DNA from 2 places in the Kitasatospora sp. LaBMicrA B282 genome. Region 1 is predicted to be linked to the other one. Evidence: riboswitches for the same ligand, from Rfam matches in the RefSeq annotation. Region 1 holds a riboswitch; the other holds the start of a gene.
What was found. A riboswitch is a leader RNA that binds a small molecule or an ion and turns the genes downstream of it on or off. The one in region 1 is predicted to bind S-adenosylmethionine.

Region 1 (7,017 bases):
TCGTTGGTCGCGGCGTTCAGGCCGTGGCCGGCGGGCAGGTTGCGGACCTTCTCCACCACGACGCCGCCCTCGAGGCCGGCGTTGGTGGCGATCTGCTTGATCGGGGCCTCGAGCGCGACCTTGACGATGTTGGCGCCGGTGGCCTCGTCGCCCTCGAGCTCCAGCTTGTCGAACGCGACACCGGCCTGCAGCAGGGCCACGCCACCGCCGGCGACGATGCCCTCCTCGACGGCCGCCTTGGCGTTGCGCACGGCGTCCTCGATGCGGTGCTTGCGCTCCTTCAGCTCGACCTCGGTGGCCGCGCCGGCCTTGATGACGGCCACGCCGCCGGCCAGCTTGGCGAGGCGCTCCTGGAGCTTCTCGCGGTCGTAGTCCGAGTCGCTGTTCTCGATCTCGGCGCGGATCTGGTTGACCCGACCGGCGACCTGCTCGCTGTCGCCGCCACCGTCGACGATGGTGGTCTCGTCCTTGGTGATGACCACCTTGCGGGCGGTGCCCAGCAGGTCGAGACCGGCGTTCTCGAGCTTGAGGCCGACCTCCTCGGAGATCACGGTGCCACCGGTGAGGATGGCGATGTCGCCGAGCATGGCCTTGCGGCGGTCACCGAAGCCCGGGGCCTTGACGGCGACGGACTTGAAGGTGCCACGGATCTTGTTCACGACCAGGGTCGACAGGGCCTCGCCCTCGACGTCCTCGGCGATGATGACGAGCGGCTTGCCGCTCTGCATGACCTTCTCCAGCAGCGGGAGCAGGTCCTTGACCGAGCCGATCTTGGAGTTGGCGATCAGGATGTACGGGTCCTCGAAGGACGCCTCCATCCGCTCCAGGTCGGTGGCGAAGTAGGCGGAGATGTAGCCCTTGTCGAAGCGCATGCCCTCGGTGAGCTCGAGCTCCAGGCCGAAGGTGTTGCTCTCCTCGACGGTGATGACGCCTTCCTTGCCGACCTTGTCCATGGCCTCGGCGATCAGCTCGCCGATCTGGGTGTCGGCGGCGGAGATGGAGGCGGTGGAGGCGATCTGCTCCTTGGTCTCCACGTCCTTGGCCTGGGCCAGCAGCTGGTCCGAGACGGCGGCGACGGCCTTCTCGATGCCGCGCTTCAGGGCCATCGGGTTGGCGCCGGCGGCGACGTTGCGCAGACCCTCGCGAACCAGGGCCTGGGCGAGCACGGTGGCGGTGGTGGTGCCGTCACCCGCGACGTCGTCCGTCTTCTTGGCGACCTCCTTGACGAGCTCGGCGCCGATCTTCTCGTACGGGTCCTCGAGCTCGATCTCCTTGGCGATGGAGACACCGTCGTTGGTGATGGTGGGGGCGCCCCACTTCTTCTCCAGCACGACGTTGCGGCCCTTGGGACCCAGCGTCACCTTCACGGCGTCGGCAAGCTGGTTCATACCACGCTCAAGGCCGCGGCGAGCTTCCTCGTCAAACGCGATGATCTTGGCCATCGGAAGTGGTCCTCCAGGACACGGTCGACTGCTCTTGGACCAGAGGTGCCCGCGACGGACGGCCCTGGTGTGCGGGGGTCCTGTCCCCTACCGCTCCCGGGGGCCTCACCGACCCGGTCCGTTTGTCACTCTCACGCTGTGAGTGCTAACGCCAATGATTAGCACTCCGGCATGGCGAGTGCAAGCTCCTCGGGGCAGCGGCCACCCGGCGGTGAACGCGCGGCAGGCCCGCACCCGCTCCCCGAGGTCGGGGTGCGGGCACGGGCCTGCCGTAGAACCATCAGCCGGTGAGAGCCGAGGCTCCGAGGTTCGGAAAGGTCAGCTCGCAGCGCGGACCATGTCCGCCTGCGGGCCCTTCTGCCCCTGGGAGATCTCGAACTCGACCCGCTGGCCCTCCTCGAGGGTGCGGTAGCCGTCCATCTGGATCGCGCTGTAGTGGACGAACACGTCCGCACCACCGTCGACCGCGATGAAGCCGTAGCCCTTCTCCGCGTTGAACCACTTGACGGTGCCCTGAGCCATTCCGAACTCCCCTAGTGCTGTGCTGGCCCTTCACGCACCCGCAGGTCACGGGCACGGGTCTGGCGGACCGGCCCGAGGAAACCCCCCTGGGCGCGCTCCTTGCATGCCGCAGCGTCCCACCCCCGGGCGCCAGTTGGCGCCGACGGAGCAGGCGAATGCAACGACCGCGGCTGAATGTATCCGCATCGGCGCCCTGAGCAACAGGCCCACTGGACGGCAATTCGATCGACCCGTGAAGGGATAGCGAGGGAGGAATGCGACACAACTCGCCAATTCGCCCGGGACATAGCGGACGAAACTAACAAATAGTCCAAATAATTCTGACGCGTCGCCGACATGATTCAGGTGATACATCGGCACATCGCGTCTCACCGGCCGGACCGGGCAGGCCGGTGCACACCCGGCGCCGCACCTGCAAGCGAAGCGGGACGGGGACAGCCTATGCCCTGCCGGGGACGCCCGCGGACACGCCCGTGGGCGCCGCACCGCCCGACCGGTCTCCGGTCGGTGCGGCACGACGCCCACGGGGCGGTACCGGGGCGCGGCCGAGGCCCGCCCGAGCCGGGCGGCAGCGGCCCACGAGCGGGCGCGCGGCCGCACTGACGGACGGTCAGCAGCCGCCGGCCACCGCGGGGATGATCGAGATGCCGGCGCCGTCCTTGATCTCGGTGGCCAGGCCCTCGGCGAACCGCACGTCGTCGTCGTTGACGTAGACGTTGACGAAGCGGCGCAGCTTGCCGGTCTCGTCCAGGATCCGCTGGGCGATCCCGGGGTGGTTGCGGTCCAGGTCCGCGATGACCTCCTGCAGGGTGGCGCCCTCGGCGGTCACCTCGGCGGAGCCGTCGGTGTAGGTGCGGAGGATGGTCGGGATACGGACGCTCGCGCTCATGGGGTGTCTCCTTGCTGTACCGAGCTGAGGGGATGGGGGCGGACAGGACCCCCCGGGTGGAACGGGGTGGGTCAGGAGGCCAGGCCCGCGGCGCGGAAGGACTCCAGGGTCGGCCGGATGGTGGCGGTCAGACCGGCGCCGGCCACCGCGTCCAGGGTCTTCAGGCCGTCCCCGGTGTTGATCGCCACGGTCTCCTTGGTCGGGTCCAGCACGCCGTTCTCGACCAACTTCTTGAGCACGCCGATGGTCACGCCACCGGCGGTCTCGGCGAAGATCCCCTCGGTCCGGGCGAGCAGCCGGATCGCCGCCACCACCTCGGCGTCGGTCACGTCCTCCACCGCGCCGCCGGTGCGCCGGGCGATGTCCAGCACGTACGGCCCGTCGGCCGGGTTGCCGATCGCCAGCGACTTGGCGATGGTGTCCGGCTTGACCGGGCGGATCACCTCGCGGCCGGCCTTGAAGGCCTCGGCCACCGGCGAGCAGCCGGTCGCCTGGGCGCCGAAGATCCGGTACGGCCGGTCCTCGACCAGCCCGAGCTTGATCAGCTCCTGCAGCCCCTTGTCGATCTTGGTCAGCTGGGAGCCGGAGGCGATCGGGATCACCAGCTGCTCCGGCAGCCGCCAACCGAGCTGCTCGCAGATCTCGTACGCCAGGGTCTTGGAACCCTCGCCGTAGTAGGGCCGCAGGTTGACGTTGACGAAGCCCCAGCCCTCACCGGCCGGGTCGCCGATCAGCTCCGAGCAGAACCGGTTCACGTCGTCGTAGTTGCCCTCGATGCCGACCAGCTCGCCGCCGTAGACCCCGGCCATGACGACCTTGCCCTGCTCCAGGTCGTGCGGGATGAAGACGCACGACTTGAACCCGGCGCGGGCGGCGGCGGCGCCCACCGCACCGGCCAGGTTGCCGGTCGAGGAGCAGGACAGGGTGGTGAAGTCGAAGGCCCGGGCCGCCTCGATGGCGCAGGCCACCACCCGGTCCTTGAAGGAGTGGGTGGGGTTGCCGGAGTCGTCCTTCACGTGCAGCTGCGCGGTGAAACCGAGCTCGCGGCCCAGGTTGTCGGCCTTCACCAGCGGGGTCCAGCCCGGGTTCAGGTTCGGCTTGCCGGCCACGTCCGCCGGCACCGGCAGCAGCGGCGCGTAGCGCCAGATCGAGCTGGGACCGGCCTCGATCCGGCGGCGCAGCTCGGCCGGGTCGTAGCCGGCGAAGTCGTAGGCGATCTCCAGCGGGCCGAAGCACTCCAGGCAGGCGAAGCTGGGACCGAGCGGGAAACGGGTGCCGCACTCGCGACAGGACAGCGCGGTCGCGGGGCCCAGATCGACGGCGGGGGCGCCGGCGGTGCTCGCGGCGGCGGGTGCAGGGGTAGCGGTAGCCATGGTGGCGGAGGCCTCTCTCCTCATCTTCCCCATGACGCGGTCGCGCCACAGGCCGGAATTGGCACCTGTCCCGCCGGCGCCTGCGATGGCCGGACGGGAAGGTTGCCGGGACGTCAACGGGCCGTTCCCTCAGTCCCTCTGGATGAGCTCTGTGAAGTTGTGTCCTGCGGTGTGCTGGTCTTGCTCAGCGACCGACCCCGGCGTGCGAAGGTCTCACCGCAGTACGAAGACTGTATCCGAAGGCCGTCCGGCCGACCCGGACCGTCCAGCACCCGAGACGAGATGAACGAGGAGCGAGATTTGCCTGCCGAGCAGAGCCCCGCGCCGCTTCCGGAGGTCGCCGACTGGCTGCGCCGCCGGTCCTGGCGGGCGACCGACCGACCGATCGCGAGCCTGCTGGCCGCCAAGGAGGCGGCCGGGCCGGCCGGCACGGTCAGCGTGGTGCTGCCCGCCCTGGACGAGGAGTCCACCGTGGGCGAGATCGTCGAGGTGATCCGGCGCGAGCTGGTCGAGCGGGTCCCGCTGGTGGACGAGCTGGTGGTGGTCGACTCCGGCTCCACCGACCGGACCGCCGAGGCGGCGGCCGCGGCCGGCGCCCGGGTGGTGCACCGGGACGCGATCCTGCCGCGGCTGCCCGCGGTGCCCGGCAAGGGCGAGGTGCTCTGGCGCTCGCTGCTGGTCACCAGCGGCTCGATCGTCTGCTTCGTCGACGCCGACCTGCGCGAGTTCGACCCCGCGCTGGTCTCCGGCATCGTCGGCCCGCTGCTCACCGACCCCGGGCTGCAGCTGGTCAAGGCGATGTACGACCGCCCGCTGGAAGTGTCGACCGGCGGCTCCGCCGCGGGGGAGGCCGCGGTGCTGCCCACCGGCGGCGGCCGGGTCACCGAACTGGTCGCCCGACCGCTGCTCAACCTGCACTGGCCCAGACTGGCCGGCTTCGTCCAGCCGCTCGGCGGCGAGTACGCGGCCCGCCGCTCGCTGCTGGAGCGGCTGCACTTCCCCACCGGCTACGGGGTCGAGCTCGGCCTGCTGGTGGACGCGCTGGAACTGGTCGGCCTGGACGCGCTGGCCCAGGTGGACACCGGGGTGCGGCACCACCGCCACCAGGACGGCCAGGCGCTGGGCCGGATGGCCGCCACCATCTACCGCACCGCCCTGGAGCGGCTGGACCGCACCCACCGGCTGAAGGCCGCCGAGGATCTGGCCCGCCCGGTGCTCACCCAGTTCAGCCGGGACGCCGAGACCCGCGAGTTCACCGCGCACAGCCACGAGGTGACCGCACTGGAGCGGCCGCCGGTGGTCGAGCTGCCGGAGTACCGGGGGCGCTAGCCCCGGCATGCCCTAGGAACCTTCTCGGGAGCCGGTCGGGTGTGACCAATGCCCTGGTTTGCCACCCGCCGACCCCGGCAAGGTTCACAACATGGCCGATCACACGACCACAGCCCGCGTCCTGGTGGCTTCCAACCGGGGCCCGGTCTCCTTCGGCAGCGCCGACGACGGCACGCTGACCGTGAAACGCGGTGGCGGCGGGCTGGTCTCGGGACTCTCCGCGATCGAGGACCCGCACTCCGTCTGGGTCTGCGCGGCCCTGGGCCCCGCCGACCGGGAGGCCGTCCGGCGCTCGCCGCACGGCCGGCTGGACCGCGGCGGCTTCGACGTCGGCGGGCATGCCGTCCGGATGCTGGACATCGACCCCGCGGACTTCGACCTCGCCTACAACGGCGTGGCCAACTCCACCCTCTGGTTCCTGCACCACCTGCTCTACGCCACCCCCACCGCCCCGGCCTTCGACGCCGCCGCGGCCGAGCAGTGGCGCGCCTTCGAGCGCTACAACACCGCCTTCGCCGAGGCGCTGGCCGCCGAGGCCGCCGAGGGCGCGGCCGTCATGGTCCAGGACTACCACCTGACCCTGGTCCCGGCGCTGCTCCGCGAGCTGCGCCCGGACCTGCGGATCGGCTACTTCCTGCACATCCCGTGGGCCCCGGCCGACTACTTCCGGATGCTGCCGGACGAGCTGGCCGTCGCCGTGCTCACCGGCGTGCTCGGCGCCGACCACGCCGGCTTCCACACCCGGCGCTGGGCCGAGGCCTTCGCCGACTGCTGCGAGCAGGTGCTGGGCGCCGAGGTCGACCGGTCCGACCGGACCCGGCTGACCGTCGAGCACCAGGGCCGCACCACCCGGCTGGGCGTGCACGCGCTGGGCGCGGACGCCGACTTCCTGCGCGAGCGGGCCCACCGGGCCGACGTCGAGGAGCGGCTGGACCACCTGCGCGCCGCGGTCGGCGACCGCCGCACCATCGTCCGGGTGGACCGCACCGAGCCGAGCAAGAACATCCTCCGCGGCCTGCAGGCCTACCGGCACCTGCTGCGCAGCCGCCCCGAGTGGCGCGAGCGGGTGGTGCACATCGCCTTCGCCTACCCCTCCCGGCAGGACCTGGCCGAGTACCGCGACTACACCGCCGCCGTGCAGCGGATCAGCCGGGAGATCACCGAGGAGTTCGCCACCGACTCCTGGCAACCGCTGATACTCCAGGTCGAGGACGACTTCGCCCGCTCGCTGGCCGCCTACCGGATGGCCGACGTGGCCCTGGTCAACCCGATCCGGGACGGGATGAACCTGGTCGCCAAGGAGGTCCCGGTGGTCTCCGAGGCCGGCTGCGCCCTGGTGCTCTCCCGCGAGGCGGGCGCCTACGCGGAGCTGGCGGAGGACGCGCTGGGCATCAACCCGTTCGACGTGGTGGGCACCGCCGAGGCGCTGCACCGGGCGCTGACCATGTCGCCCGCCGAGCGC
Region 2 (7,017 bases), on a different contig from region 1:
CGGCGCCCGGCCGGGTCACCAGCTCGACCTGGTCGACCGCGTTGCACCAGCGGCAGCGGATCGACTCGAGGGTCTCGGTGAGCACCTCGGTCTCCTCCACCTTGGCCTCGCCGGCCAGGTCCAGGTGCAGGTACTCGACCACCCGGGAGGAACGGGTCACGTCGAACCGGGTCAGGTTCCCGCAGAGGGTGCAGCGCCAGCGAGTCTCGGGGGTGGGCGCGGGGACGGGCATCAGCGGGGTCCTCTCGGCTCGGGTCTGGTCCGGTCCGATGTGCCGGCCAGGCCTCCAGCCTAGGGCCTGACGCTGTGACGGCGGGCACCGGATACCGGTTCCCACCAGCACTCCCGTCCTCTCGAACGTCCGCTCGCCATCGAGCGGGCCGAGGCCGTGAAACCCGGCCTCACCCGCTCGCCGTACACGGCGGTGTCGCGGGCCTGGCGACGCGGAATGGATCCGCTCATGCCAGACCGGCGCGACGACGCGGTGACCCCGCTCGTCACCTACCTCCTGATCGCGCTCAACTGCCTGGTCTTCCTGGCCGGCCCGAGCGGCATCGCCCCGCACTACGGCGCGACCCCCGCCGCCCGCGCCTGCGCCGCCCAGCACTACCAGCAGCAGTGGGGCGCGGTGCCGGCGGAGCTGCTGGGCAACCGCCCGTTGACCCAGGTTCAGCTGGCCGGGCTCGCTCCCCCGGTGCGCGGCTGCCCGCTGCTCGCCACCCCGCACAAGGTGCCCGCGCTCTCCGCGCTCACCTCGCTCTTCGTGCACGGCGGCTGGCTGCACCTGCTGGGCAACATGCTCTTCCTCTTCGTCTTCGGCGCCGGGGTCGAGGAGCGGCTGGGCCGGGTGCGCTTCCTCCTCTTCTACCTGTGCGCCGGCGTACTGGCCGCCTACGGCTACGCGGCGGCCGGCGGCGGCACCGGTCCGGACGCGCTGCGCCCGCTGGTCGGCGCCTCGGGGGCGATCGCCGGGGTGCTCGGCGGCTACCTGCGGCTCTACCCGCGGGCCCGGGTGACCACCCTGGTCCCGTTCCTCTTCTTCCTGCCGCTGCGGCTGCCGGCCTGGCTGGTGCTCGGGCTCTGGTTCGCGCTGCAGTGGTGGTCGGTGCGCCAGGCCGGCAGCGGGGTCGCCTACCTGGCGCACGTGATCGGATTCAGCTTCGGCTTCCTGGCCCTGTGGGTGGCGGCCCGGCGGCCCGGCTACGCTGGCCCCACGACCTACCCGGGAGCCTCCACGTGATCACCGCCATCGTCCTCATCAAGACCAGCGTCGACCGGATCCCCGAGATCGCCGAGGCCATCGCCGCGATCGAGGGCGTCAGCGAGGTCTACTCGGTGACCGGTGGCTACGACCTGGTCGCCATGGTCCGGGTGCGCCGCCACGACGACCTGGCCGAGGTGATCCCCGGCCGCCTCAACAAGGTCCCCGGGGTCGCCCACACCGAGACCCAGATCGCCTTCCGCACCTACTCGCAGCACGACCTGGAGGCGGCCTTCGCGATCGGCCTGGAGGGCTGACCGACCCACCCGGACCGACCCCGACCCGCGACCCCGGCCGACCCGGACCCCGACCCCGGCCGACCCGCCCGGGCCCCGGGTCAGCGCCGGGTGTCGGCGACGCAGCGCCCGCCCTCGTTGCGGTAGTTCCAGCGCGCGCCGTCGGTCACCAGCTCGCGCACCGCGGCCAGGAACCGGTCGACGTGCTCCTCCGGCGTCCCGGCGCCGAAGCTGACCCGGATCGCGTTCAGGCTCCGCTCCCCCGGCAGCGACGGCTCCGGCGCCCCGCACTCGGACGGTGCCGCCTCCTCGCCGCCCAGCAGCGTCCGCACCAGCGGGTGCGCGCAGAACAGCCCGTCCCGCACCCCGATCCCGTACTCCGCCGAGAGCGCCGCGGAGAAGTGCGAGCTGTTCCAGCCCTGCACCACGAAGGAGAGCACCCCGACCCGGACGGTCGCCGGCCCGAACAGGTTGAGCACCCGCACCTCGGGGATCGCGGCCAGCCCCGCCGTGAGCCGCTCGATCAGCGCCTGCTCGCGCGCTTGCAGCTCCTCGAAGCCGGCCTCGCTCAGCGCCCGGCAGGCGGCGGCGATCGCGTAGGCGCCGATCACGTTGGGCGAACCCGCCTCGTGCCGGGCCGGCCCCTGGTGCCACTCGACGGCCACCGAGCCGTCCGCCTGCCGGGCCACGGTGCGCGAGGCGCCGCCGCCGGCCAGGTAGGGCTCGGCGGCGTCCAGCCAGTCGGCCCGCCCGGCCAGCACCCCGGCGCCGAACGGCGCGTAGAGCTTGTGGCCGGAGAAGGCGACCCAGTCCACGTCCAGCTCGCGGACCGAGACCCGGTGGTGCGGCGCCAGCTGCGCGGCGTCCAGCACGACGCGGGCGCCGTGCCGGTGCGCGACCTCGGTCAGCTCGGCCACCGGCCACAGCTCGCCGGTCACGTTGGAGGCGCCGGTGACGCAGAGCAGCCGCGGGCCCTCGGGGTGGCGGGTCAGCGCCTCGTCCAGCGCGGCCACCGCCGCCTGCGGCGAGCGCGGTGCCCGCAGGTACTCGACCGGCAGGCCGGCCTGGGCCCAGGGCAGCAGCGAGGCGTGGTGCTCGGTCTCGAAGGCGAAGACCCGGGTGCCCGCCGGCAGCGCGCCGGCCAGCAGGTTGAGCGAGTCGGTGGTGGCCCGGGTGAAGACCACCTGGTCGCCCTCGCGCAGGTCGAGGAAGTCGGCCACCGTGCGGCGGCTCTGCTCGAACAGGTCGGTGGAGAGCTGGGAGAGGTAGCCGGCCCCGCGGTGCACGCTGCCGTAGTAGGGGGCGTAGGCGGCCACCTCGTCCCAGACCCGCTGCAGCGCCGGGGCGCTGGCGGCGTAGTCCAGCGCGGCGTAGCGGACCTTCTCGCCGGAGACCAGCGGGACCTCGACGTCGGTGCCGAGGACCGCGAGGGGGGCGGCGAGGGCAGCACAGGGGGCGGTGGCGCTGGCAGTGGCGTTGATGGCGACGGACATGACAACGCACTCCTTCGGAGTCAAGGACCCCGGGAGTACGAGTGTGCCGGCGGTCCGCGCTTGCCGGACGGACCTGTCGCCGCCTGGCCTGGTCTTCACCCAGGGCACCCCGCCACGGACGGAGGGTTGCCGGACAGCAAGCTGGGGCTTGTCGCGCTGTCACTCATGACCTGGCGCAGACTGTAGATCAGCACCCGAACTACGGTCAAACCACCGTCCGCCATCCGGACGAACGACTCGCGGACCGACCGCTGTCGACCGCTACCCTCCCAGCCGGCACTCGAGTTGACGTCGAGTCAGCGTGCGGTCGCCGCCGCCCAGCGCTTGAGGATCTGCTGAGCCGCGCCGGAGTCGATCGCGGCGGCGGTGCGGCGCATCGCGGCGGCCAGCTGCTCGACCAGCGGCGCCCCGGTGAGGTCCAGCGCGACCAGTGCCGCGGCGGAGTTCAGCACCACCGCGTCCCGCACCGGCCCGCGCTCGCCGGCCAGGATCCGCCGGGCCACGTCCGCGTTGTGCTCGGGGTCCCCGCCGCGCAGGGCCTCGATGCCGACCAGCTCGATGCCGAGCTCGCGCGGGTCGAGCACGGTCTCGGTCACCCGCCCGCCGCTCACCACCCAGACCCGCGAGGTGGTGCAGACCGTCAACTCGTCCAGGCCGTCGTCACCCCGGAAGACCAGCGCGGTGGAGCCCCGCTCGGCCAGCACCCCGGCGATCAGCGCGGCCAGCCGCGCGTCGAAGCAGCCCACCGCGTGGGCGGTGACGTGGGCCGGGTTGGTCAGCGGCCCCAGGATGTTGAAGGCGGTCGGCACCGCGAGGTCGCGCCGGGCCTGTGCGGCGTGCCGCATCGCGGGGTGGAACTTGGCGGCGAAGCAGAAGGTCAGGCCGACCTCCTCGGCCACCTCGGCGACCTGCCGGGCGCCGAGGTCCAGCCGGATCCCGAGCCGCTCCAGGACGTCGGAGGAGCCGCTGGCCGAGGAGGCCGAGCGGTTGCCGTGCTTGACCACCTTGGCACCGGCCGCCGCCGCGACGATCGCCGACATGGTGGAGATGTTGACCGTCTTGGCCCGGTCGCCGCCGGTGCCGACGATGTCCACCGCGGGGCCGGGGATGTGCAGGGGGGTGGCGTGCGCGTACATCGCCTCGACCAGCCCGGCGATCTCCGCCACCGTCTCGCCCTTGGCCCGCAGCGCCACCATGAAGCCGGCCACCTGGGCCGGGCTGGCCTCGCCGGTCATGATCCGGTCCATCGCCCAGGCGGTGTCCGCCCGGTCGAGGTCGCGCCGCTCCAGCAGCTCGCTCAGCAGGTCCGGCCAGGTGCGGACCACCTGCGCGGGGTCCGGACCGCCGTTCGCAGGGTTCACATTCACCATGGCCGACTCTCTCTCCCGTCGGCATCCGCTCCCGGGTGCCGGCTCCGTACTAAGGGGTCCAGCCAGCCTAGCGAGCGGGGCGGGGCCACCGCGGGTTCCGCGGCGGCCCTTCTCTCCTGGTGAGACGCCCGCCCGCCACCGGACGGACGGGCGTCCGGGATCAGCGCGCCAGACTGCGCGCTTCGAGCCGGCCCTTCAGCAGGGTGGCCACCGCGCCGGCCAGCGCGACCGGGTCCACCGGCTGCGAGATCGCGGCGTCGGCCCGGCTCCAGGCGGCCAGCCAGCTGTCCTGCGGGCGGCCGATCAGCACCAGCACCGGCGGGCAGCCGTAGATCTCGTCCTTCACCTGGCGGGCCAGGCCGAGCCCGCCGGCGGGCACCGCCTCGCCGTCGAAGACGCAGAGGTCGATCCCGCCCTTCTCCAGCGCCCGGAGCACGGCGGGCACCGTGGCGCACTCCCGGTACTCGACCTCCGGGAGGTCGGCGGCCGGACGGCTGCCGAGCGCCGAGGTGACCTGCGCCCGGGTGTTGCGGTCATCGCTGTAGACGAGAACGGTGAGCGTCTCGTCACTCATGTGCGTCGCCATCGACCTGCTCCCATGTGATCCAGACCACGTCCAGCACCTCCGGATGCTACTCCCGATCTCCGCGGCCGGAGGGCGACTGGCACGATCACGTCCGGATCCGGCGCCGACCGGCGTCACCCGCACGGCGGAACCCGGGTCACCCCGGCGGTACAGTCCACCCGGACGGCGCAGAGCGCTACCCCGCCCGCGCCCCGCCCCCCGTCAGGGCGCGCCGGGCGAACGGGTGGTCACCCCGGACGCGCCGTCAGAAAAGTCCCACCGGCACCGCCAATGCCCTCGTCAGGCCACGAGCACCGGGTACGCACGGCCCGCCGCGCAGCCATCCGGGCATACCGCACGCACCGGACACTCCGAGGGAGACCCCCCGGCGTGAAGACGGAATAAGGGACCGACATAATGTCGGTCGTGGCGACAGCAACAGCAGTAGAAACCGGGCACGCACATGGATCGGTCAACCGACCGAACATGACCAGCGTCGGAACCATCGTCTGGCTGAGTTCCGAGCTGATGTTCTTCGCGGCCCTCTTCGCGATGTACTTCACGGCGCGTTCCGTGAAGGGGCCAGGCTTCTGGGCCGAGAAGGCGCATGCCCTCAACGTCCCTTTCTCCTCCGTGAACACCACGATCCTGGTGCTCTCCTCGCTCACCTGCCAGCTCGGCGTCTTCGCCGCCGAGCGCGGTGACGTCAAGAAGCTCCGCACGTGGTTCTCGATCACCTTCGTGATGGGCGCGATCTTCATCGGCGGTCAGATCTACGAGTACACCAACCTGGTGAAGCACGACGGCATCTCGCTGTCGTCCGACCCGTACGGTTCGGTGTTCTACCTGACCACCGGGTTCCACGGGCTCCACGTGACGGGCGGTCTGATCGCCTTCCTGCTGGTGCTGGGGCGTACCTACGCCGCCAAGCGGTTCACGCATGAGCAGGCCACCGCGGCGATCGTCGTGTCGTACTACTGGCACTTCGTCGACGTGGTCTGGATCGGCCTCTTCGCGACCATCTACCTGATCAAGTAACCGATCAGGTCGCTGGCCGCCGGCCGGACCCGCGCCCTCACCGGCTCCGGGTCCTTTGCCCGTGCCCACCGCCAAGGCGGGTGCCCCCACGGCACCTGGCCTCCACCAGCCGACCAGATCCTGATCCTGACACCGGGGTTATTCCGTGAAAAAGCTCTCCGCACGACGGCGCCACCCGCTGGCGGCGCTGGTCGTCCTACTCTTCGCCCTCGCGGCCACTGGGGGGCTGTGGGAGGTCTTCGCACCAGCCGACGCCGCCAAGGCCGACAGCTCGGCGCAGTCGCTCCAGATCGATGAGGGCAAGCGCCTCTTCGCCGTCGGCTGCTCCTCCTGCCACGGCCTGAACGGTGAGGGAAGCAGCACCGGCCCGAGCCTGGTGGGCGTGGGTTCCGCCGCGGTCGACTTCCAGGTCGGCACCGGTCGGATGCCCGCCCAGCAGCCGGGCGCGCAGATCCCGAAGAAGAAGAACATCTACAGCCAGGACGACATCGACGCGATGGCCGCCTTCGTCGCCTCGCTGGGCCCCGGCCCGGCGACGCCGACCAAGGACCAGTACACGTCGACCGAGACCGACGCCATCTCCAAGGGTGGCGAGCTGTTCCGCACCAACTGCTCGCAGTGCCACAACTTCGCCGGTGCCGGTGGCGCCCTGACGCAGGGCAAGTTCGCGCCCTCGTTGGAGAACGTCGACCCGAAGCACATCTACGAGGCCATGCAGACCGGCCCGCAGAACATGCCCTCCTTCCCGGACAGCACCATGCCGGAGAAGCAGAAGCAGGAGATCGTGGCGTTCGTGCGCTACCAGGCGAACGAGGCCCCCAACCCCGGTGGTCTCTCGCTCGGCAGCCTCGGTCCGGTGACCGAGGGTCTGTTCGGTTGGATCTTCGGCCTCGGCGCCATCATCTGCATCGCGATCTGGGTCGCCGCTCACACCTCCAAGGCCAAGAAGTCATGAGCCACGACATGTCTGACGACAAGCTGCCGGCGGAACACGCCGAAGGGCACGGCGAGGCTGCCGTAGCCGACAACCCGTTCGCGGACCCGGGCCTGCCGG

Region 2: it holds a riboswitch for S-adenosylmethionine, as region 1 does, so the genes downstream of both, ACQRUO_RS30060 (aminotransferase class V-fold PLP-dependent enzyme) here and thrC (threonine synthase) in region 1, are expected to answer to the same signal.

The regions. Positions count from the first base shown of each region.
Region 1 covers NZ_JBNQTI010000152.1:4,436-11,452, reverse strand. Annotated here, with positions in the region: gene groL (chaperonin GroEL) at 1-1,442, opposite strand, end outside; gene ACQRUO_RS30795 (cold-shock protein) at 1,761-1,964, opposite strand; gene ACQRUO_RS30790 (ubiquitin-like small modifier protein 1) at 2,575-2,853, opposite strand; gene thrC (threonine synthase) at 2,925-4,226, opposite strand; SAM riboswitch class I at 4,244-4,375, opposite strand; gene ACQRUO_RS30780 (glucosyl-3-phosphoglycerate synthase) at 4,527-5,555, shown strand; gene ACQRUO_RS30775 (alpha,alpha-trehalose-phosphate synthase (UDP-forming)) at 5,647-7,017, shown strand, end outside.
Region 2 covers NZ_JBNQTI010000144.1:11,560-18,576, reverse strand. Annotated here, with positions in the region: gene ACQRUO_RS30075 (hypothetical protein) at 1-232, opposite strand, end outside; gene ACQRUO_RS30070 (rhomboid family intramembrane serine protease) at 461-1,240, shown strand; gene ACQRUO_RS30065 (Lrp/AsnC ligand binding domain-containing protein) at 1,237-1,518, shown strand; gene ACQRUO_RS30060 (aminotransferase class V-fold PLP-dependent enzyme) at 1,599-2,990, opposite strand; SAM riboswitch class IV at 3,042-3,161, opposite strand; gene trpD (anthranilate phosphoribosyltransferase) at 3,287-4,360, opposite strand; gene ACQRUO_RS30050 (hypothetical protein) at 4,521-4,946, opposite strand; gene ctaE (aa3-type cytochrome oxidase subunit III) at 5,343-5,963, shown strand; gene qcrC (cytochrome bc1 complex diheme cytochrome c subunit) at 6,109-6,918, shown strand; gene qcrA (cytochrome bc1 complex Rieske iron-sulfur subunit) at 6,915-7,017, shown strand, end outside.